Regions from separate parts of the Aeromonas sp. Marseille-Q7275 genome, predicted to be linked through region 2. Evidence: predicted binding sites of a transcription regulator. Region 2 holds the regulator's gene; each other region holds the start of a gene.
The links. Region 2 encodes sigma-54, which starts transcription at its own class of promoters, with help from an activator protein. Its sites were predicted from a motif close to TGGCACNGTTTTNGCTT; they were not measured.
Positions count from the first base shown of each region.

Region 1: a site for sigma-54 is predicted at 1,398-1,414, ahead of flhA (flagellar biosynthesis protein FlhA). Genes of this name have one in related genera too.
Region 3: a site for sigma-54 is predicted at 3,746-3,762, ahead of ACWPWQ_RS11050 (cytochrome ubiquinol oxidase subunit I). Genes of this name have one in related genera too.
Region 4: a site for sigma-54 is predicted at 3,060-3,076, ahead of glnA (glutamate--ammonia ligase). Genes of this name have one in related genera too.

Region 1 covers NZ_CBCPLW010000034.1:16,409-21,553, forward strand. Annotated here, with positions in the region: gene flhB (flagellar biosynthesis protein FlhB) at 1-990, shown strand, start outside; gene flhA (flagellar biosynthesis protein FlhA) at 1,451-3,553, shown strand; gene flhF (flagellar biosynthesis protein FlhF) at 3,570-5,042, shown strand; gene ACWPWQ_RS20860 (MinD/ParA family protein) at 5,044-5,145, shown strand, end outside.
Region 2 covers NZ_CBCPLW010000018.1:28,549-33,693, reverse strand. Annotated here, with positions in the region: gene npr (PTS phosphocarrier protein NPr) at 1-255, opposite strand, end outside; gene rapZ (RNase adapter RapZ) at 276-1,142, opposite strand; gene ptsN (PTS IIA-like nitrogen regulatory protein PtsN) at 1,183-1,629, opposite strand; gene hpf (ribosome hibernation promoting factor) at 1,632-1,919, opposite strand; gene ACWPWQ_RS16210 (RNA polymerase factor sigma-54) at 1,940-3,379, opposite strand; gene lptB (LPS export ABC transporter ATP-binding protein) at 3,445-4,170, opposite strand; gene lptA (lipopolysaccharide transport periplasmic protein LptA) at 4,183-4,701, opposite strand; gene lptC (LPS export ABC transporter periplasmic protein LptC) at 4,688-5,145, opposite strand, start outside.
Region 3 covers NZ_CBCPLW010000010.1:8,325-13,469, forward strand. Annotated here, with positions in the region: gene ACWPWQ_RS11025 (hypothetical protein) at 1-350, opposite strand, end outside; gene ACWPWQ_RS11030 (RNA polymerase sigma factor) at 335-862, opposite strand; gene ACWPWQ_RS11035 (COG4315 family predicted lipoprotein) at 870-1,289, opposite strand; gene ACWPWQ_RS11040 (substrate-binding domain-containing protein) at 1,345-2,151, opposite strand; gene ACWPWQ_RS11045 (aminotransferase-like domain-containing protein) at 2,272-3,687, opposite strand; gene ACWPWQ_RS11050 (cytochrome ubiquinol oxidase subunit I) at 3,808-5,145, shown strand, end outside.
Region 4 covers NZ_CBCPLW010000027.1:8,120-13,264, forward strand. Annotated here, with positions in the region: gene glnL (nitrogen regulation protein NR(II)) at 1-733, opposite strand, end outside; gene ACWPWQ_RS19385 (DUF4124 domain-containing protein) at 820-1,395, opposite strand; gene glnA (glutamate--ammonia ligase) at 1,594-3,003, opposite strand; gene typA (translational GTPase TypA) at 3,354-5,145, shown strand, end outside.

The DNA.
Region 1 (5,145 bases), on a different contig from region 2:
ATCAAGGAGAGCCTGGCGGGTGCCATGGTCAAGGTGCTCACCATGGGCTTTACCCTGGACCGGGATCAGGCCTTCGATCCCAACGCCATGGGGGTCATGCTGCCCACCCTGCTGTGGGAGCTGCTGCAACCCCTCGGCCTGCTGTTCCTGCTGGTGACCATAGCCGCCTTCGTGGGCAACACATTGCTGGGGGGGATGAACTTCTCCTCCGAGGCCATGTTGCCCAAGTGGAGCAAGTTGAGCCCCTTGAGTGGTTTGAAGAGGATGTTTGGGGTGCAGTCCCTGGTGGAGCTCGTCAAGTCAATCGCCAAGGTGGTGTTCATCAGCCTGTTCGCCTGGTGGATGCTGTCGAGCCAGTTCAATCACCTGCTCAATCTCTCCCTCGAGGGTTTCCCCGGCGGCATCATAGACGCCCTGGATCTGCTGCTGTGGATGCTGATCATCCTCTGCTGCGCCCTGATCCCCATCGTCGCTATAGACGTGCCCTTCCAGACCTGGAACCACAATCGCCAGCTCAAGATGACCAAGCAGGAGATCAAGGACGAGTTCAAGGACAGCGAGGGCAAGCCCGAGGTCAAGGGGCGGATACGCCAGTTGCAGATGCAGATGGCGATGCGCCGCATGATGGGGGATGTGCCCAAGGCGGACGTCATCATCACCAACCCGACCCACTACTCGGTTGCCCTGAAGTACGACGCGGGCAAGCCGGGGGCCGCCCCCAAGGTGCTGGCCAAGGGGGTGGACGAGGTGGCGATGAAGATCCGGGAGATAGCGCGGGAATACGACATCCCCGTGATGTCCTCGCCGCCCCTGACCCGGGCCATCTACCATGCCACCGAGATTGGCCAGGAGATCCCCGAGGGGCTCTTTGCCGCCGTGGCCCAGGTGCTGGCCTACGTCTATCAGCTCAAGAAGTTCCGCCGTGGCCGTGGCCGCCGTCCGACCCCGGTCGCCAGGGATCTCCCCATTCCGCCGGAATATCGCAAGTAATCTCTATTTTGGGAGGCGCTGGTTGTCTCCATCCCCAAGGATCTGTCCACTATGGCACCGGAATATCGCAGGTAGTCTGGTGTTCAGTGGAGGCTGGCTGCCCTGAGCGCCATGGTTCAGCCCATTGTGCCACCGGACTATCACAAGTCGTCACTGCTCTGAGGCGTTGACTGCTCCCGTTGTCAGGGAGCTGTCCACTGTGCCACCTGAATATTGCAACTAACCTCGCTCCCGCCCCGTTTGCATGGATCAGCGCGCTATTCCCCACACTGATCACCATGGCGTTGCCCGTTTGAGCGGGATTTGCGGGCAACACCTCGCTGCCCATCAAGCTACCCGAACAAGTCCTCCGACGGACTTCTGACAGCATCAAAATAAAATCCATATAGATCAAGCCATTGGGTAATTGGCTTGATATTTGCTTTAATTCGCCATCGGCAGTGGTAAATCGAGAAGAACGATGGGATTCAAGGCTGGAGTGAGCCGTTTCAAAGAGTACAGATGGTTGCTCAGCAAGGGGATAGGGACCCCGTTGCTGGTGCTCGCCTCCCTCGGCATGGTGGTGCTCCCCATACCGCCCCTGATGCTGGATATCCTCTTCTCCTTCAACATCGCCCTCTCCATAGTGGTGCTGCTGGTGGCCGTCTATACCCGTCGGCCGCTGGAGTTTGCCGCCTTCCCCACAGTCCTGCTGATAGCGACCCTGCTGCGACTCGCCCTCAACGTCGCCTCCACCCGGGTGGTGCTGCTGGAAGGCCACAACGGCAGCGCGGCGGCGGGCCATGTGATCGAGGCCTTCGGCAACGTGGTGATCGGCGGCAACTATGCGGTGGGCATCATCGTCTTCATGATCCTGGTGATCATCAACTTCGTGGTGGTCACCAAGGGTGCGGGCCGGATCTCCGAGGTGAGCGCCCGCTTCACCCTGGATGCCATGCCCGGCAAGCAGATGGCCATAGATGCGGACCTGAACGCCGGTCTCATCAACCAGGAAGAGGCGAAGAAGCGCCGTCAGGACGTGACCCAGGAAGCTGACTTCTACGGCTCCATGGACGGTGCCTCCAAATTCGTGAAGGGGGATGCCGTCGCCGGCATCATGATCCTCTTCATCAACATCATCGGTGGCTTCATCATCGGCATGATGCAGCACCAGCTCAGCTTCGGCGAAGCGGCCGAGATCTACACCCTGCTCGCCATAGGTGACGGCCTGGTTGCCCAGATCCCCTCACTGCTGCTCTCCATCGCCGCCGCCATCATAGTCACCCGTCAAAATACCGATCAGGACATGGGCACGGCCGTGCTCGGCCAACTGTTCGAGAACCCCAAGGCGCTGGTGATCTCCGCCGGCATACTGCTGATGATGGGCAGCGTGCCCGGCATGCCGCACCTGGCCTTCCTGAGTCTGGGGGCCGTGGCGGCAGCGGGGGCCTGGTGGCTGCTGCGCCGGGAGAAACTGAACAAGGCGAGGGCGGCGAGCGGTGAACTCTTGCCGGCCCAGGGGGATGCCCCGGTGGAGCAGAAGGACCTGAGCTGGGATGACGTCATGCCGGTGGACATCATAGGCCTGGAGGTGGGCTATCAGCTCATCCCGCTGGTGGACAAGAACCAGGGGGGCGAGCTGCTCAACCGGATCAAGGGGGTGCGCAAGAAGCTCTCCCAGGAGTTCGGCTTCCTGGTGCCTGCGGTGCACATCCGCGACAACCTGGATCTCGCCCCCAACCAGTACCGCATCACCCTGATGGGGGTGAGCACCGGCGAGGCCACCGTCTATCACGACAAGGAGATGGCCATCAACCCGGGTCAGGTGTTCGGCCAGATCCAGGGCATAGCGACCCAGGATCCCGCGTTCGGACTGGAAGCTGTCTGGGTCGCCAAGGATCAGGTCTCCCAGGCCCAGACCCTTGGCTACACAGTGGTGGATGCGGCCACCGTGGTGGCAACCCACCTGAGCCAGATCCTCTCCAACCATGCCGCCCTGCTGCTGGGTCACGACGAGGTGCAGCAACTGCTGGACATGATAGGGAAGCATCAGAGCAAGCTGGTGGAAGGGCTGGTTCCCGAGGTGATCAGCATGGGCAACCTGGTCAAGGTATTGCAAAATCTCCTCAATGAAGGCGTGCCAATTCGCGATATGCGCACTATCCTGCAGACCCTCGTGGAATATGCGCCACGCAGTCCTGACCCGGAAGTGCTGACCGCCGCCTGCCGTATCGCCCTGCGCAGGCTGATCGTGCAGGAGATTGCCGGCCCCGAGCCCGAGCTGCCGGTGATCACCCTTTCACCAGAACTGGAACGCATATTGCATCAATCCCTGCAAGCAGGTGGGGGAGATGGCGCCGGTATAGAACCGGGACTGGCGGAGCGGATGCAGCGCTCCCTGGTGGAAGCCACTCAACGACAAGAACTGGAAGGCCAGCCGGCCGTGCTTCTGACATCGGGGATATTGCGCAATACCCTGGCGAAATTTGTCAAGAATGCCATTCCTGGATTACGCGTCCTGTCTTATCAGGAAGTGCCTGATGACAAGCAGATCCGCATCGTCAGTGCGGTGGGACAGGGCTAGTTAGCGGAGATGACGGGTGAAGATTAAGCGGTTTTTTGCCAAAGACATGCGCACGGCGCTGGCCGAGGTCAAGGAGACTCTCGGGCCGGATGCCGTCATCATGTCCAACAAAAAGGTCACCGGTGGGGTGGAGATAGTCGCGGCCGTCGATTATCAGTCCCAGGTGCCTGGACCTAAAGATGCGCCGGTTCGCCGTCAGTTGAACGATGAGAGCGTCAATATCTCGTCTGCGGGCAAGCAGATGACGCGCTCGGCTCCCCCCAAGGAGCAGAACGAATACTATGCCGATACCCTGGCGGCCCTGCTGGCGCGCCAGCAGAAGCTCAACCCGGCCAATCCGGCGGGCGGCAACGCCGCTCAGGGGTCATGGCCAGCGAATGGGGCGGGCAACGGCAATGGCGGCGCCGGCACCCAGTCCGCCGGACTGGCGTCTGCCGCCAGCGCACCCAGAACCCTGGCCGAACAGGGCCAGTGGGGTGCGGCCCCCGAGCCCGCCAAGCCCAAGGCGCGCCCGGCCCCCGGCCCCCGTGCTGCCCCGTCCGCCCCGCGGGATCAGGAGATGGAGGGGATGCGCAAGGAGATGGCGAGCATCCGCAAGCTGCTGGAGCACCAGATCTCCGGCCTGATGTGGCAGGAGGTGGAGCGCCGCGAGCCGATGCGGGCGCTGCTCATCAAGGAACTCAAGAAGATGGGGTTCGATGATGCCTTCGCCGATCAGCTGGCCGGGCTTATCCCGGAAGACATGCCCATCCATCAGGCGATGGCCCAGCTGGCCGAGGTGCTGACGGCCCAGCTCAAGATCAGCGAAGACGACATCCTGCGCCAGGGCGGTGCCGTGGCCCTGCTCGGCCCGACTGGGGTGGGCAAGACCACCACCATCGCCAAGCTGGCGGCCCGCTTTGCCATGAAGTATGGCGCCGAGCAGGTGGCCCTCATCACCACGGACAACTACAGGATCGGGGCCCACGAACAGCTGCAGACCTATGGTCGCATCATGGGTTGCCCGGTGCGTCAGGTGCGCGATGCCGAGGAGCTGGCCAGTGCGCTCTATCAGTTCCGTCACCGCCGGCTGGTGCTCATCGACACCGCCGGGGTGGGGCAGCGGGATATCCGCCTGACCGAGCAGCTCGACACCCTGGTGAAGAATGCCAAGGTGCGCATTCGCAGCTACCTGGTCATGTCGGCCACCTCCCAGCGCCGGGTGATGCAGGAGGCGGTGGATCACTTCCGGCGCATTCCGCTCTCCGGCTGCATCCTGACCAAGCTCGATGAGAGCCTGAATCTGGGTGAAGTGATTAACGTATGCATTCAGAACGCCCTGCCCATCAGCTACATCACGGATGGACAGCGGGTGCCGGAAGATATTCAAGTTGCCAATGCGGCGCTGCTGGTCGGCGCGGCCATGGGCTCGCTGGAGCGGGAAACAGAAGACCCTTACTTCTGGGGTTCAGGTTTTGGCGAGGCCGAAGATTCGGAGTTTTATGAGTAACATGTATATGGATCAGGCGAGTGGTCTGCGCAAAATGCGTCAAAACAATCGAGTGAAAGTGATCGCCGTGTCCGGAGGCAAGGGGGGCGTTGGCAAGACCAAC
Region 2 (5,145 bases):
CGAGGTGAACAGCGCCACCACGGCGGCCAGGGCCTCCACCTCTTCCGGGCCCTCCACCTGCACCTCCACCTGCTTGCCCTGGGCGGAGTCCAGCATCAGCAGGCCGATCACGCTGTCCGCATCGGCCTCGATGCCGTCCTCGTTGCGCAGCAGCACATGGGCATCGAATCCCTGCACCAGCTCGAACAGCATCATGGCCGGTCTGGCATGGATTCCCAGCTTGTTTTTGACTTCTACCGAGGCGGAAACTGTCATCTGAACATCCTGTGGGTCTGTCAGGCTTGGGTGGAGCGCTTGTCCAGCGTGCGGTGACGGATCTGCACGTTCTTGCCAAGCAGTCGGAAGGTGCTGGCCAGCCGCTCGGCGATGAACACCGAACGATGCTGTCCGCCGGTACAACCTATGCCGACGGTCACATAGCTGCGATTGTTGCGCTCCAGGTGGGGCAACCAGGTCACCAGCATGTTCTCTATCTGCTGGATGAACAGCATCACGTCCGCCTGGGCCGAGAGGTAGTTGGCCACGGGCTCATCCTGACCGGTAAACGGCTTGAGCTCCGGGATCCAGTGGGGGTTGGGTAGGAAACGGGCATCGAACACGAAGTCCGCATCCTTGGGGATGCCGTATTTGAAGCCGAACGACTCGAACACCAGCACCAGCTCGTTCTCTTTCTTGCCGAGCACCCGGGTCTTGATGAGCTCGCTGAGGTCGTGGATGCTGAGGTTGGTGGTATCGATGCGCAGATCGGCGGTCGAGGAGAGGGGCGCCAGCAGGTGGGTCTCTTCCCGGATCGCCTCATCCAGCGACAGCTGCTTGCGGGACAGAGGGTGCAGCCGACGGCTCTCGCCATAGCGCTTGAGCAGGGTCCCGTTGTCTGCATCGAAGAAGAAGCTGGAGAACTCCACTCGCCCCTCGTTGCGCACCTGGGTCAGCAGGTTGTCGAGCTTGTCTGGCTGGGTCGGCAGGTTGCGCACGTCTATGCTGACCGCCAGCTTGTCATACTGGCTCTCCACCGAGACGATCAGCTGGGGCAGCAGGTTGACCGGCAGGTTATCCACGCAGTAGTAACCCAGATCCTCCAGCACCCTCAGGGCCACCGTCTTGCCGGAGCCCGAACGACCGCTTACCACTATTAACTGCATCTTGTCCCCTCACGCCAACGTGGCGGTGTCAGACCCGGCATCAGGCCGAAGTCATGATCTGATAGAGTTCTTCGTCGCTGGTCGCCTGGCGCAACTGGCGGCAGACGGCCTTGTCACCCAGCTTGGATGCCATCAGGGAAAGGGTCTTGAGATGCTGCTTGCACTCGCTTTCCGGCACCAGCAATGCAAAGAGCAGGTCAACCGGTTGATTGTCGATAGAATCGAAAGGGATGGGTTCGGAGAAGGTCATCAGCACGGCGGTCGGCGCAAAGGCGTCGTCGATCCGGCCGTGGGGAATGGCGATACCGGCACCGATCCCGGTACTGCCCATCTTTTCCCGCGCCAGCAGGCTTTCGAACAGCACCTGGCGGGAGGCGCCGAGGCGCTCTGCGGCCAGCTCACTGATGATCTCAAGGGCGCGTTTCTTGCTGGTACAAGGGACCGCACTCTTGGTGCAGTCCCGACTCAGTATGTGTTCAAGTTGCATAGTTATTTTTGATTTAACTTATCTTTGTGCTTGATGATCTGCCGATCCAGTTTATCCAGCAGGGTATCAATCGCCGCATACATGTCGGCATGCTGCGAATTGGCGAACACCTCTCCCCCGCTGACGTGCAGCTTGGCTTCGGCGATCTGGTTCAGTTTTTCGACGCTCAACACCACATGTACGTTGTTGATATGGTCAAAGTGACGCTCGAGTTTGGCAAATTTGTTATTCACATAATCACGCAGAGCTTCGGTAATCTCGACATGGTGTCCGGTCAGGTTAATTTGCATAACGTCTTCCTTTTGTTTGCCTAAACCAGGCGTTTGCGCTGATTGGATGGCGGGATCAACAAGGATTCACGGTACTTTGCGATCGTGCGTCTCGCCACCATAATACCCTGTTCGGCCAGCAAATCCGCGATCTTGCTATCACTAAGCGGTTTGGCCGGGTTTTCGGCCGTCACCAGCTTCTTGATCAGGGCGCGAATTGCGGTCGATGAGCACTCTCCTCCTCCCTCCGTATTGACATGACTGGAGAAAAAAAACTTCAGTTCAAAGATGCCACGGGGCGTATGCATGTACTTCTGGGTCGTCACCCGTGAAATCGTCGACTCGTGCATCTCCACCGCCTCGGCGATGTCGTTGAGTACCATGGGCTTCATGGCCTCTTCACCGTATTCGAAGAAGCCCTGCTGCTGCTCGACGATGCAGCTGGCCACCTTGAGCAGGGTGTCGTTGCGACTCTCCAGACTCTTGATGAACCACTTGGCCTCCTGCAAATGGGAGCGAATGAACTGGGTATCCGTGCTGCTGCGGGCATTGCGTGCCATGGCCGCATAGGCCTCGTTGACACGGATGCGCGGCGCCGAATCCGGGTTGAGCTCAACCACCCACTTCGCCCCCTTCTTGACCACGGAGACATCCGGGATCACGTATTGCGACTCGCTCTGGATGATGCCATTGCCGGGTCTGGGCTCCAGTTGCTGGATGAGATCCAGCACCTCCTTGAGATCGCTCTCCTTGAGCCGGGTCTTGCGCGCCAGGGTGCGGTAGTCACGGTTGCCGAGCAGGTCCATGTGCTCGCGGATCACCTCCCTTGCCTCATTGAGCCAGGGCAGATCCGGCGAGTACTGACCAAGCTGGATCAGCAGACACTCCTGCACCGAGCGAGCGGCTATGCCGACCGGATCGAAATGCTGCACCCGCTTGAGCACGGCTTCCACTTCATCCAGTTCAACTTCTACCTCTTCACTGCTGACTGCAGCCTGAATATCTTCGAGAGAGGCGGTCAAGTAGCCGGACTCGTCGATGGCATCGATGATGGCGAGGGCGATCGCGGCATCCAGATCGCTGAACGGCGTCAGTCGCATCTGCCACAGCAGATAGTCCTGCAGGTTTTCGGTGGTTTCCCCCTGATAGACGCTGTCTTCCCCGTCATGAATGGGGCCGGCGCTCTGGGCGGTCCCGGCGGAGTAGACCTCATCCCAGGTGGTGTCCACCGGCAGTTCATCCGGCATGCTGTCCTGCGCCATGGCGTCGCTGGAGTCGAGTTGACTGGCGTCCTGGGGCTCTATCGGGCTGGTTTCCTGCGCCTCATTCTCCTCCTGCTCCAGCAAGGGGTTATTATCGAGCGCTTGCTGAATTTCCTGCTGGAGTTCCAGAGTGGAGAGCTGGAGCAGACGAATCGCTTGTTGTAATTGTGGCGTCATGGTCAGGGACTGACCGAGACGCAACTGTAATGTCGGCTTCATCTACGTCGGGATATCCTTATGTTCAGCGAGGCAGTCACCTAACAAAAATGAGGGGTGCCCCCTTACTATAGACTGAATTGATCGCCCAAATAGACGCGCTTGACCTGCTCATCGGCGAGGATATCGGCCGGCGCCCCCTCGGCAATCATCTTGCCGTGGCTGACGATGTAGGCCTTCTCGCACACATCCAGCGTCTCTCTGACGTTGTGGTCCGTGATCAGCACGCCCAGCCCTCTTTCCTTCAGATGCTGGATGATCTTCTTGATGTCTATGACCGAAATGGGATCAACACCTGCAAAGGGTTCATCCAACAGGATGAATCGCGGCTCTGCCGCCAGCGCCCGGGCAATCTCGACCCGGCGTCGCTCCCCGCCAGACAGGCTCTGACCCAGGCTGTCGCGAATATGGGTGATGTTGAACTCTTCCAGCAACTGCTCGACCTTATCCTCACGCTCCTCGCGGCTCAACCCCTTGCGGGTCTGCATGACCCCCATCAGGTTGTCGAACACCGACAGGCGCCGGAAGATGGAGGCCTCCTGAGGCAGGTAGCCGATGCCATTGCGGGCGCGGATATGCATGGGCTGCAGGCTGATGTCCTGCTCGTCGATGGTGATGAGACCCGCATCCCGCTGCACCAGGCCCACGATCATGTAGAAGGAGGTGGTCTTGCCGGCACCATTCGGGCCGAGCAGCCCCACTATCTGGCCGGTGCCCACTTCCAGGCTCACGTCGCTGACCACCATGCGGCGCTTGTAGCTCTTCTGCAAACCCGTTGCTTTTAACACTGCCATGGCTTCTGTTTCCTACTTCTTCTGATCGGCGGGTTTGTCGAAGTTTTCTACCTGATCCGGCAGGAACACCGTCTTGACGCGCTGGGTGGGTCCCTTGCTCTCGGCGATCATCTTCTGCTTGACGATGTCGTAGCGGATGAGGTCGCCGGTGACCTGGCTGTCTTCCTGCTTGAGCTGACCGTTGCCCGTGATGGTGACCAGACGGTTCTTCAGCTCGTAGCGAATGCTGTTGCCGTGGGCATTGACCGGCTTGCCGTTGTCCAGGATCTGGAAGAAGGTGGCAGGATTGCCATAGGCGGTCATCACCTCTGCGCCCTTGTCGCCGGAGCGGATCACCACCACCTTGTCGGCCTTAATCTTGATGGTGCCCTGGGTGATGATCACGTCTTCGCTGAAGGTGATGCGGTTGTCCTGCATCTCGGCCACTTGCTTGACCGCATCCACATAGACCTTCTCGGCAAAGTCGGACTCTTTGGCGCTCACTGTACTGCACAGCAGCAGGGCCGCGAGGGCCAGATTAACGTTTTTCATTGAAATAAGTGGCATGGCCTTTATCCAGTAATTCGAAATATTTACGATCCAGATGGCCCTTCAGGCCAACGCCCTCGGTCTGGAATTCCTGACCCACTATGCTGATGTGCTGGTTGCTTCTCACGTCCTGGGTCACCAGATCCAGCTCCAGATAGGGGGTATCCAGCGTGGAGATGAAAGACGCCGGCAGCAGGCCGTCCAGATGGACCTTGTCACGCAGGATCACGTTGTCATCTGTGTTGAGCACCCCGGTTTCGGCCGTGACCTTCCACTCGGCCTCCCCCTGCTCATCGAACATGTAGACCACCGGCTTGTCGAAGGTGGCCTGCTCGAGGATCTGGTAATACTCCGCATATTCGGACTCCAACCGCTCGGTCCGCTTGCCCTGCTCGTTGAAGCGGGTCGTGACCAGGTTCTTGGCGGTGAAGTCCGGTTGATAGTTCT
Region 3 (5,145 bases), on a different contig from region 2:
GGCGCGGAGTGCCAGGGAAGCAGCGGTTGGAGCCATAGGCCGAGCAGCAGGGAGGCGGCCATGGCGAGCGGCCACCACAGGCGGTTGGGCCCAGGCCTCGGGGAGATCCCCTGCGCTATCCCGTGCCAGATCTGGCGGGGCAGGGGCGGAGCGGGTTGGGGCTGGCGCAGCAGAGGATCCAGATGTTGTTGCCACTGTTCAATCCACTGCCACCAGCCAGGATCGCGGGCCATCAGGCGGCTCATCCTGGCCTGCACCCGCGGGCTCAGGGTACCCAGTACATACTCGCCGGCGAGCCGCTCGCGCAGGGCGGGGTCTCGATAGCGTTTGGGGGTCATTGAGTCAGGCATAGCTTGAGCTCCTCCAGTCCGCGCCGGATCCAGGACTTGACCGTGCCGAGCGGGGTCTGGGTGTGGCTGACTATCTCCTGGTGGCTCAGGCCGTGCCGATAAGCGAGCACTATGGCGTTGCGCTTGTCGGCACAGAGCCGTCCGAGGCAATGCTCGAGGGAAAAAGAGGGGGCCAGCCCCTCTGTCTCCTGGCCGGGCTTCTCCTCCCAAGACTCATCCAGTGGGGTCTCCCCATGGCGTTTCTTCGCCCTCAGGGCGTCGATGGCCAGATGGCGCATGCACTGGCAGAGCCAGGCCCAGGGGTAGTCGACGGGATAGGCGCTCTGACCGTGCCAGATCTTCAAAAAGCCCTCCTGCAGGATGTCCGCGGCCCACTGCTTGTCCTTGAGCAGGGCGTGGAGCATGGCATACAGAGGCTGGCCCGTCAGCCGGTAGAGGGCTTCAAATGCCTGCTTGTCCCTCTGCCGGCTGCGGGCGAGCAGGTGGGCAAGTTGCTGGTTGTCGATATTCACTCAGACCTCATAGTTGGACGCGGTGCCAGACATTCTTCACGCCGTCCCCGCTGCTCTGGCCGGGCTGCTCATCCTTGATCCAGCGATAGAGCGGTTGGCCACGGTAGCTCCACTGATAGTTGCCATCGTCGCGCAGGATCAGGCTGATGCCGACGTCTGCCGCCTTGCCGACGCCCGCCTTGGCCTGCTCCGCGCTGGCCAATGCCGGCGGCCACTTCTCGGCGCACTCAGCATAACAGGTTGATTTTCCTTGGGCATCCTTGTCGAAGCGGTAGAGGCTGAAGCCCTTGGCATCGACCAGATAGGCCTTGCCGTTCTCGGTCATCCGGGCGATGGGCAGCTGTTCGGCCCCGCTCAGGGGCTGGGTGTCCAGGGCCCAGGCCGAGGCGAGGGGCAGGCAGGCGAGGGTGATGAGGAACTTGTTCATGGCGTTCTCCTTGGGTCTGTTGGCGATGGTTTGTTTGGTTATGAGAAGTCAGGGGTTAACGGGTCCAACCATCCTGGGCGAAGAAGGGCTCACCTTGGGGGCTGTCGATGAAATCGATAAAGCGCTGGGTGCTGGCATCCGCCCCCTGCGCCTTGGTGATCAGCAGACCGCGATAGATGCGGCGCTCCGGCTCGATCTCGACGAAATCCGCCTTGTCCTGGTGGTTCAGGGGCCAGTGCACCCAGGTGATCCAGGCATCGGCTCGCTGGCCGGTGAAGGCCCGGAAACTGGCGCCGCTGCCCTGCTCGAAGGCGACGATGTTGCGCCTGAGCTTCTGCACATCGGCCAGCTTGCCCCTGCGCCCGGCCACGTCTTCCCAAAGGCCTGTGCCCGAGGTGTTGTAGCTGCCGAGTCCCTCGGTCACCACCACCTTGAGGGGGCGATTGATGAGATCCTCCACCCCCGTGATCCGCGCCGGGTTGCCCTTCTGCACCGCGATGACGCTGCGGCGCAGGTAGTAGGCGTGGGCGCTCTGCTTGTCGAGGAAGGGGTAGCTCTGCAGGTAGGCGGACATGGATTGCTCGGCCCCGGCGAAGATGAGATCGGCATCCTTGACGGCCCTGTCACGCCAGCTATGTTCGGGGCCGGCGGTGACCTCGACCGGGATCCCGGTCTCCTGCTGGAAGGCGGTAGCCGCCCGTTTCAGGGCGGTGTCCGGGCCGCCGGGGCCATAGAGGCGGATCACGCCGTCACCGGCCTGATGGACAGGGTCGGTCTGGGCAGACTGGGGGAGGGGGGTGGCCTGCAGTGGCTGGATGAGGGCCGAGCAGAACAGGGCGAGCCAGCGGGGTTGGGATTTCATCGTCTCTCCTTGATTGAGGTTCAAGCAAGAGACGAAGGAGGGAGGCGATTGGATGCAGCTGAGGAAAAATTAATTTATCAATAAAGCCGAACCTGCCTCAGGCGCAGCTATCGATAAAGGCTAGGAGCCTCCCAATTGCTGGTGGACCAGGGCCGCCAGCCGGGTGAGGGCGGCTTCCAGCGCCGGGCTCCAGGGATGGGCGCTGTTGAGGCGCAGGCAGTGGTTGTGCTGGCCCTGGCTCGAGAACAGGGCCCCGGGGGCCAACGAGAAGCCGCTGGCCAGCGCCTGGGCATAGAGGGCCCGGCTGTCGAGGCGCGCGTCGAATGTCAGCCAGAGGAAGTAGCCGCCGTCCGGGGTCGAGATATGCACCTCGTCCTGGAAGAGGCGCAGCAGGGCCGCCCGCATCTGCTGTTGGCGCTGGGCCAGGGTGTGGCGCAGGCGGCGAAAGTGGGCATCCACCCCGCCCTGGCGCAGCATGTCGGCGAGCGCCAGCTGGCTCGGCACATTGGTGGAGAGCGTCGACATCAGTTGCAGCCGCTGGATGCGCTCGGCATGGGATCCGGCCACCACCCAGCCGACCCGAAAGCCCGGCGCCAGGCACTTGGTCCAGGAGCCGCACAGCAGGCTGTCGCCCCGGGCGTCCCAGCGCTTGATGGGGCTGGGGCGCTCGCGGCCAAAATAGAGCTCGGCGTAGACGTCGTCCTCCACCAGGGGCACCTCATGGGTGTTAAGCAACGCCATCAGTTCCTGCTTGTGGCCATCCGGCATGGTGTGACCGAGGGGATGCTGCACGTTGCCCATCAGCCAGCACGCCTTGATGGGGCGCTGGGCGAGGGCCTCGGTGAGCAGGGCGAGATCGATGCCCACCCCGGGGATCACGGGGATCTCCACCACGTTGAGTTTGAGCCGCTCTATGGCCTGCAGGGCGCCGTAGAAGGTGGGGGACTCCACCACCACCCAGTCCCCAGGCTCGGTCAGCACCTGCAGGCTTAAGGAGAGCGCCTCCATGGCGCCGGTGGTGATGATGATCTCCTGGGGGTCCACCGCCAGGCCGTCGCTGGCGTAACGCTGGGCGATGGCGCGGCGCAGCGCCTCGTTGCCGGGAGGCAGATCTGCCACCGTGCTGAAGGGGTCGAGGCGGCGCATGCAGCTCGCCAGCGCCCGGCCGAGCTGGGGGTGGGGGAAGAGGGCGGGATCCGCCACCGCGAGCCCCAGCGGCACCAGCTCCCGGGACTTGCTCGCCTGCAACACCTCGAACACCAGATCGTTGATGTCCACCGAGCCGCTGTAGCGGGCCTGCTGGGCCGTGCCGGCGGGCAGCGGTGAGGTGGCGGCCTTGACGTAGTAGCCGGACTGGGGCCGCGCCAGGATGAGGCCGCGGCTCTCGAGCAGCTGATAGGCCTGCAGCACCGTCATGGGGCTCAAGTGATGGGTCTTGCAGCTCTGGCGGATGGAGGGGATGCGCTCCCCCGGCTGCCAGAGGCCGGTCTCTATTTGCTGCTGCAACAAGGCAGCCAGCTGACCGTAACGGGACATGGTGCGCCCTAACTGTTATAGGTAGATTTCACTATAACTGCATCTGTTATAGGTGTCATGGCACGTGTTGTACTTAACGGGCGAAAACCTGCCTGTTAAATGCAACATAGAGAGTCATGCATGATAAGCCTGGATGATGTGGTCAGCCTCTCCCGAATACAGTTCGGCGCGACGGCGATGTTCCACTTTCTGTTTGTGCCCCTCACCCTGGGGCTGTCCTGGATCCTGGTGATCGCCGAGTCCGCCTACGTGATGACCGGCAAGGTGATCTACAAGGACATCACCCGCTTCTGGGGCAAGCTGTTCGGTATCAACTTCGTCATGGGGGTCACCACCGGCATCACCCTGGAGTTCCAGTTCGGCACCAACTGGGCCTACTACTCCCACTACGTCGGCGACATCTTCGGCACCCCGCTGGCGGTGGAGGGGCTGATGGCCTTCTTCCTGGAATCCACCCTGGTCGGCCTCTTCTTCTTCGGCTGGGACAAGCTCTCCCGGGGTCAGCACCTGATGGTGACCATGCTGGTGGCGCTTGGCTCCAACCTCTCCGCGCTCTGGATCCTCATCGCCAACGGCTGGATGCAGAACCCGGTGGGGGCCGAGTTCAATCCCATGACGATGCGCATGGAGCTGGTGGACGTGGCGGCGGTGATCTTCAACCCGGTGGCCCAGGTCAAGTTCGTGCACACTGTGGCGGCGGGCTATGTGGCGGCTTCCTTGTTCGTGATGGGGGTGAGCAGCTGGTATCTGCTGCGCCGCATGGAGGTGCGCTTCGCCCTGCGATCCTTCGCCATCGCCTCTGGCTTTGGTCTGGCCGCCATCCTCTCGGTCATCGTGCTGGGGGACGAGTCGGGCTATCGCACCGGCGAGGTGCAGAAGGTGAAGCTCGCCGCTATCGAGGCGGAGTGGCACACAGAGCCGGCGCCCGCCTCCTTCACCCTGTTCGGCCTGCCGGATCAGAGCGCCGAGACCACTCACGCTGCGGTCAAGATACCCTATCTGATGGGCATCATCGCCACCCGCTCCCTGGATGAGCAGGTGACGGGTTTGAAAGATCTGAAGGCGCAGCATGAGGTGCGCATTCGCAGCGGCATGCTTGCCCACGACGCCCTGGAGGCGCTGCGCTCAGACGGCAGCAATGCCGCTGCCCGCGCCACCTTCGAGCGCCACCGCGCGGATCTCGGCTACGGCCTGCTGCTGACCCCCTACGCCGCCGATATCGGCAAGGCGGACGAGGCGGCCATCGCCCGGGCGGTCGACGACTCCATTCCCCAGGTGGCGCCGCTCTTTTGGAGCTTCCGGCTGATGGTGGGGATAGGGGTGGTGTTGCTCGGGCTCTTTGGTGCCGCCTTCCTGCAGCTGTGCCGGGGCAAGCTGGTGCAATCCCCCCGTTTGCTCAAGGCGCTGTTCTGGAGCATACCGCTGCCCTGGATTGCCATCGAGGCGGGCTGGTTCGTG
Region 4 (5,145 bases), on a different contig from region 2:
GAAACGCCTGCTGCAGCTGGTCCGGCTCCATCTCGAACTCGGGAATGCTGGGGTCGTAATCCCGCTCGATGCGGATCTGGGGCGGCAGCTCCAGATCCACCAGACGGCGCACCTGCTCCAGCACCGAATGCACATTGTGCATCTGATGGCGTCCCGGTCGCTGGGGGCCGAGCAGACGATCGACCAGTACCCGCAGGCGATCGGCCTGCTCTATGATGATGCCGGTATATTCACGCAGGGCTGGGTCGGGCAACTCCTTTTGCAGCAGCTGGGCGGCGCCGCGCAATCCCCCGAGGGGGTTCTTTATCTCGTGGGCCAGCCCGCGCACCAGCTCCTTGGCGGCCTGCTGCTGGGCATGTTGCTGCAGCTCCTGGCTGATCTTCTTCTGCTGATCGATCTTGCGCAGCTCCACCACCATCAGCCGCTGCTCGTGGTCGGCCATGGGGCTCACGCTGATCTCCACCAGCCTGGGCTCTCCCTCCACCACCAGGGTGACTTCGCTGTCGGTGAAGCCCTGCCCTGAAATGAGGCACTGCTTGAATCGTTGCAGGTCGAGGGAGATGTGCTCCAGCAGATGGGGCAGTTCGATCCCGATCAGTCGCCGTTCGCTGAGGGAAAGCAGCTGTTCGGCCGCCGGGTTGACGAATTGAATGCAGAGCCGCTCATCCATCAGGATGACGGCGGTCAGCAGGTTGTCCAAGAGTGTCTTGGCGTGATCCAAGCGGGTTGGCACAGGTTTCTCCCTAAAACGGTGCTTTACACCTGTTATGCACCGATATGGTGCATTGAGTTTACCCGCATCGGTGCGTCACATCACCCCTAATTGGCCTTGGGGGTGGCTTTGGGAGCCTGATTCACAGTCGTTCTATGCAGGTAAAAGGTGGCTGCTTTGGATTTAGCAAGGATCGTACCGTCTTTGGCGAGCAGCTCGAGCCGCGCCTCGTAGGCGCCGCGAGGGAGGTTCTCCACCCGGATGGCCAGGCTGTTGTGAACGAGGGGAATGGCCTTGTCGTTCAGCAGCAGGCGCACGTCATATTGCACCGGCGCCTGGGGATGGACCTGGGCCTGGAAGACGATGTTGCCCGTGTTGTCGCGCAGTGTGCTGCCCGGCTCGGGGGAGAGCAGTTCTATCTCCAGGGGGGCGGCCTCCAGGGCCTTCCTGGCATCGACGCCGGTCAGGCTGTTGAAGTCGTCGACCTGGACCGAGTGGGGCGAGGTGCCGATGAGGGGGGAGACCCGCAGGTCTATTTCCCTGGCGTTCTTGCCGGGGGGAGGGGCGTCTGTGTAATGGGTCACCCCTTGGGGATCTATCCAGGAATAGACTCTGGCCGCCTGGGCGGTGCAGGAGATCATCAGCAAGAGGCCCAGCGTCCATGTCGGGTGTACTGTTTTCATCCATCTCTCCTTGACGGGGTTCACCTTAATCCTATCAGAGAAAAAAATGTCGGGCTTATTGTCGGATCCGCGGTGAAGAATGGGCTCGACGAGCCGTATGCCCCATGCTGTGTGAGGCCATGGGTCATGATATTTCAGCCCCTTAGATAAAAAACCCGCCAGATGGCGGGTTTGTCATGATGAAGCAAGGACACCGGATTAGACGGAGTAGTACAGCTCGAACTCCAGCGGGTGCGGGGTCATGCGGACACGATCCACGTCATGCTGCTTCAGCTCCAGGTAGGAGTTGATGAAGTCGTCGCTGAAGACGCCGCCACGGGTCAGGAACTCGCGATCAGCATCCAGTGCGGACAGGGCCTCGTCCAGGGAACCGGCAACGGTCGGCACTTCTGCGGCTTCTTCCGGCGGCAGGTCATACAAGTTCTTGTCCATGGCATCGCCCGGATGGATCTTGTTGATGATGCCGTCCAGACCGGCCATCAGCTGGGCTGCGAAGGCCAGGTAGGGGTTGGCAGCCGGATCCGGGAAGCGCACTTCGATGCGGCGGGCTTTCGGGCTCGGCACAACCGGGATACGGATGGAGGCAGAGCGGTTGCGGGCGGAGTAGGCCAGCATGACAGGGGCTTCATAGCCCGGCACCAGACGCTTGTAGGAGTTGGTGGTCGGGTTGGCGAAGGCGTTGATGGCCTTGGCGTGCTTGATGATGCCGCCGATGTAGTGCAGCGCCATCTCGGACAGACCGCCGTACAGGTCGCCGGCGAACAGGTTGACGCCGTTCTTGGCCAGGGACTGGTGGCAGTGCATGCCGGAGCCGTTGTCACCGAACATGGGTTTCGGCATGAAGGTGACAGTCTTGTTGTAGGCGTGGGCCACGTTGTGGATCACGTACTTCAGCACCTGCACTTCATCAGCTTTCAGCGTGAGAGTGTTGAAGCGAGTGGCGATCTCGTTCTGACCGGCAGTGGCCACTTCGTGGTGGTGAGCTTCAACGACCTGGCCCATCTCTTCCAGCACCAGACACATGGCAGCACGGATGTCCTGGGAGGAGTCAACCGGCGCAACCGGGAAGTAACCACCCTTGACGAAGGGACGGTGACCCTTGTTGCCGTGCTCGTACTCGGTACCCGAGTTCCAGGCAGCTTCTTCGGATTCGATCTTCACGAAGCTGTGGCCCATGGTGTTGGAGAAGGTGATGTTGTCGAACATGAAGAATTCCGGCTCCGGCCCGAACAGCACGGTGTCAGCGATGCCGCTGGCTTTCAGGAAATCTTCGGCACGCTTGGCGATGGAGCGCGGATCGCGGTCATAGCCTTGCATGGTGGCAGGTTCAAGCACGTCACAGACGATGTTCAGCGTGGTCTCTTCGGTGAACGGGTCCAGTTTGGCGGAGGCCGGATCCGGCATCAGCACCATGTCAGACTCGTTGATGCCCTTCCAGCCGCCGATGGAGGAGCCATCGAACATCTTGCCGTCTTCGAAGAAGTCTTCGTCGACCTGGTGGGAAGGAATGGATACGTGCTGCTCTTTACCCTTGGTGTCGGTAAAACGCAGATCAACAAACTTGACTTCGTGTTCCTGGATCAGGGCCAAAACGTTCTGGGCTGACATGCTAAGTAACCTCCGGTGTTAAAACTCTTTGGGTGAATGCGTCATCACATTCACATAAGCCAGTATCGTGCCAAGTTTGTGACAGCTTGATTTCAGGGCATTTGCACCCTTTCAGGCTGTCGGGACACCCGCTTTCATGCTTGGCTGCGCCTCAAAGTGGTGCAACCTTGGATCGTTTTGGTGCACCATCGTGGTGCGCCAACGTGCCAAGGCCATCTAAGCAGGCTTTTGGCGCGGGGTCCATGATCCAGATCCCCTGTTGTACGCGAATGGTCTGCAATTCTGCTAGGCAGATCACAAAGGCGAGAGTACAATTAGCGCCCAATTTTACCCGGTGATTTGAGGCGAGAATGTTAGAGAATTTACGCAATATTGCGATTATTGCGCACGTTGACCACGGCAAAACGACTCTGGTTGATAAGCTGCTGCAGCAATCCGGCACTCTGGATCGCACCAGCGAAGGTCAGGAACGGATCATGGACTCCAATGATCTGGAACGGGAACGTGGCATCACCATTCTCGCCAAGAACACTGCGATCCGCTGGAACGACTACCGCATCAACATCGTGGATACCCCGGGTCACGCCGACTTCGGTGGTGAAGTTGAGCGCGTGCTCTCCATGGTTGACTCCGTGCTGCTGCTAGTTGACGCCGTTGACGGCCCGATGCCGCAAACCCGTTTCGTGACCCAGAAGGCATTCGCCCAGGGTCTGAAGCCCATCGTGGTCATCAACAAGATCGACCGTCCGGGTGCTCGTCCTGACTGGGTAATGGATCAGGTCTTCGATCTGTTCGACAACCTGGGTGCCACCGATGAGCAACTGGACTTCAAGGTTGTTTACGCCTCTGCACTGAACGGTTGGGCCACCCTGGACCAAGACGTACCGTCCGACAACATGGAACCCCTGTTCCAAGCCATCGTCGACAACGTCGAAGCCCCTGCTGCGGATACCGAAGGCGGTTTCCAGATGCAGATCTCCCAGCTGGACTACAACTCCTACGTGGGCGTCATCGGCATCGGCCGTATCACCCGTGGTCGCGTCAAGACCAACCAGCAGGTCACCATCGTGGGTGCCAACGGCAAGAACCGTACCGGCAAGGTCGGTCAGGTGCTGGGTTACCTGGGTCTGTCCCGTACCGAAGTGGCCGACGCGCAAGCGGGCGACATCATCGCCATCACCGGTCTGGGCGAGCTGAAGATCTCCGACACCATCTGTGACAACAATGCCGTCGAAGCCCTGCCGCCGCTCTCCGTTGACGAGCCGACCGTGAACATGACCTTCCAGGTCAACACCTCGCCGTTCGCCGGTAAAGAAGGCAAGTTCGTCACCTCCCGCAACATCCTGGAGCGTCTGAATCAGGAACTGGTCCACAACGTGGCCCTGCGCGTGGAAGAGACCGAAGATCCGGACAAGTTCCGCGTCTCCGGCCGTGGTGAACTGCACCTCTCCATCCTGATCGAAAACATGCGTCGCGAAGGCTACGAGCTGGCGGTATCCCGTCCGGAAGTTATCCTGCGTACCGTTGACGGCGTTCTGCAAGAACCGTTCGAAACCGTTACCGTCGACGTGGAAGAGATCCACCAGGGTTCAGTGATGGAGCAACTCGGCCTGCGTAAGGGCGAGATGACCAACATGACCCCGGATGGCAAGGGCCGTGTCCGTCTGGACTTCATGATCCCGAGCCGTGGCCTGATCGGCTTCCAGACCGAGTTCCTGACCATGACTTCAGGTACCGGCCTGCTGTACCACACCTTCGACCATTACGGTCCGCACAAGGGTGGCAGCATCGGTGAGCGTCAGAACGGCGTGCTGATCTCCAACGCTACCGGCAAGGCCCTGACCTTCGCCCTGTTCGGTCTGCAAGACCGTGGTCGTCTGTTCATCGGTCACGCGACCGAAGTGTACGAAGGCCAGGTGATCGGGATCCACTCCCGCTCCAACGACCTGACCGTCAACTGCCTGAAAGGCAAGCAGCTGACCAACATGCGTGCCTCCGGTACCGACGAAGCCCAGGTGCTGACTCCGCCGATCCGCATGACCCTGGAGCAGGCTCTCGAGTTCATCGACAACGATGAGCTGGTCGAGATCACGCCGAAGGCCATCCGTATCCGCAAGAAACTGCTGACCGAGATGGATCGCA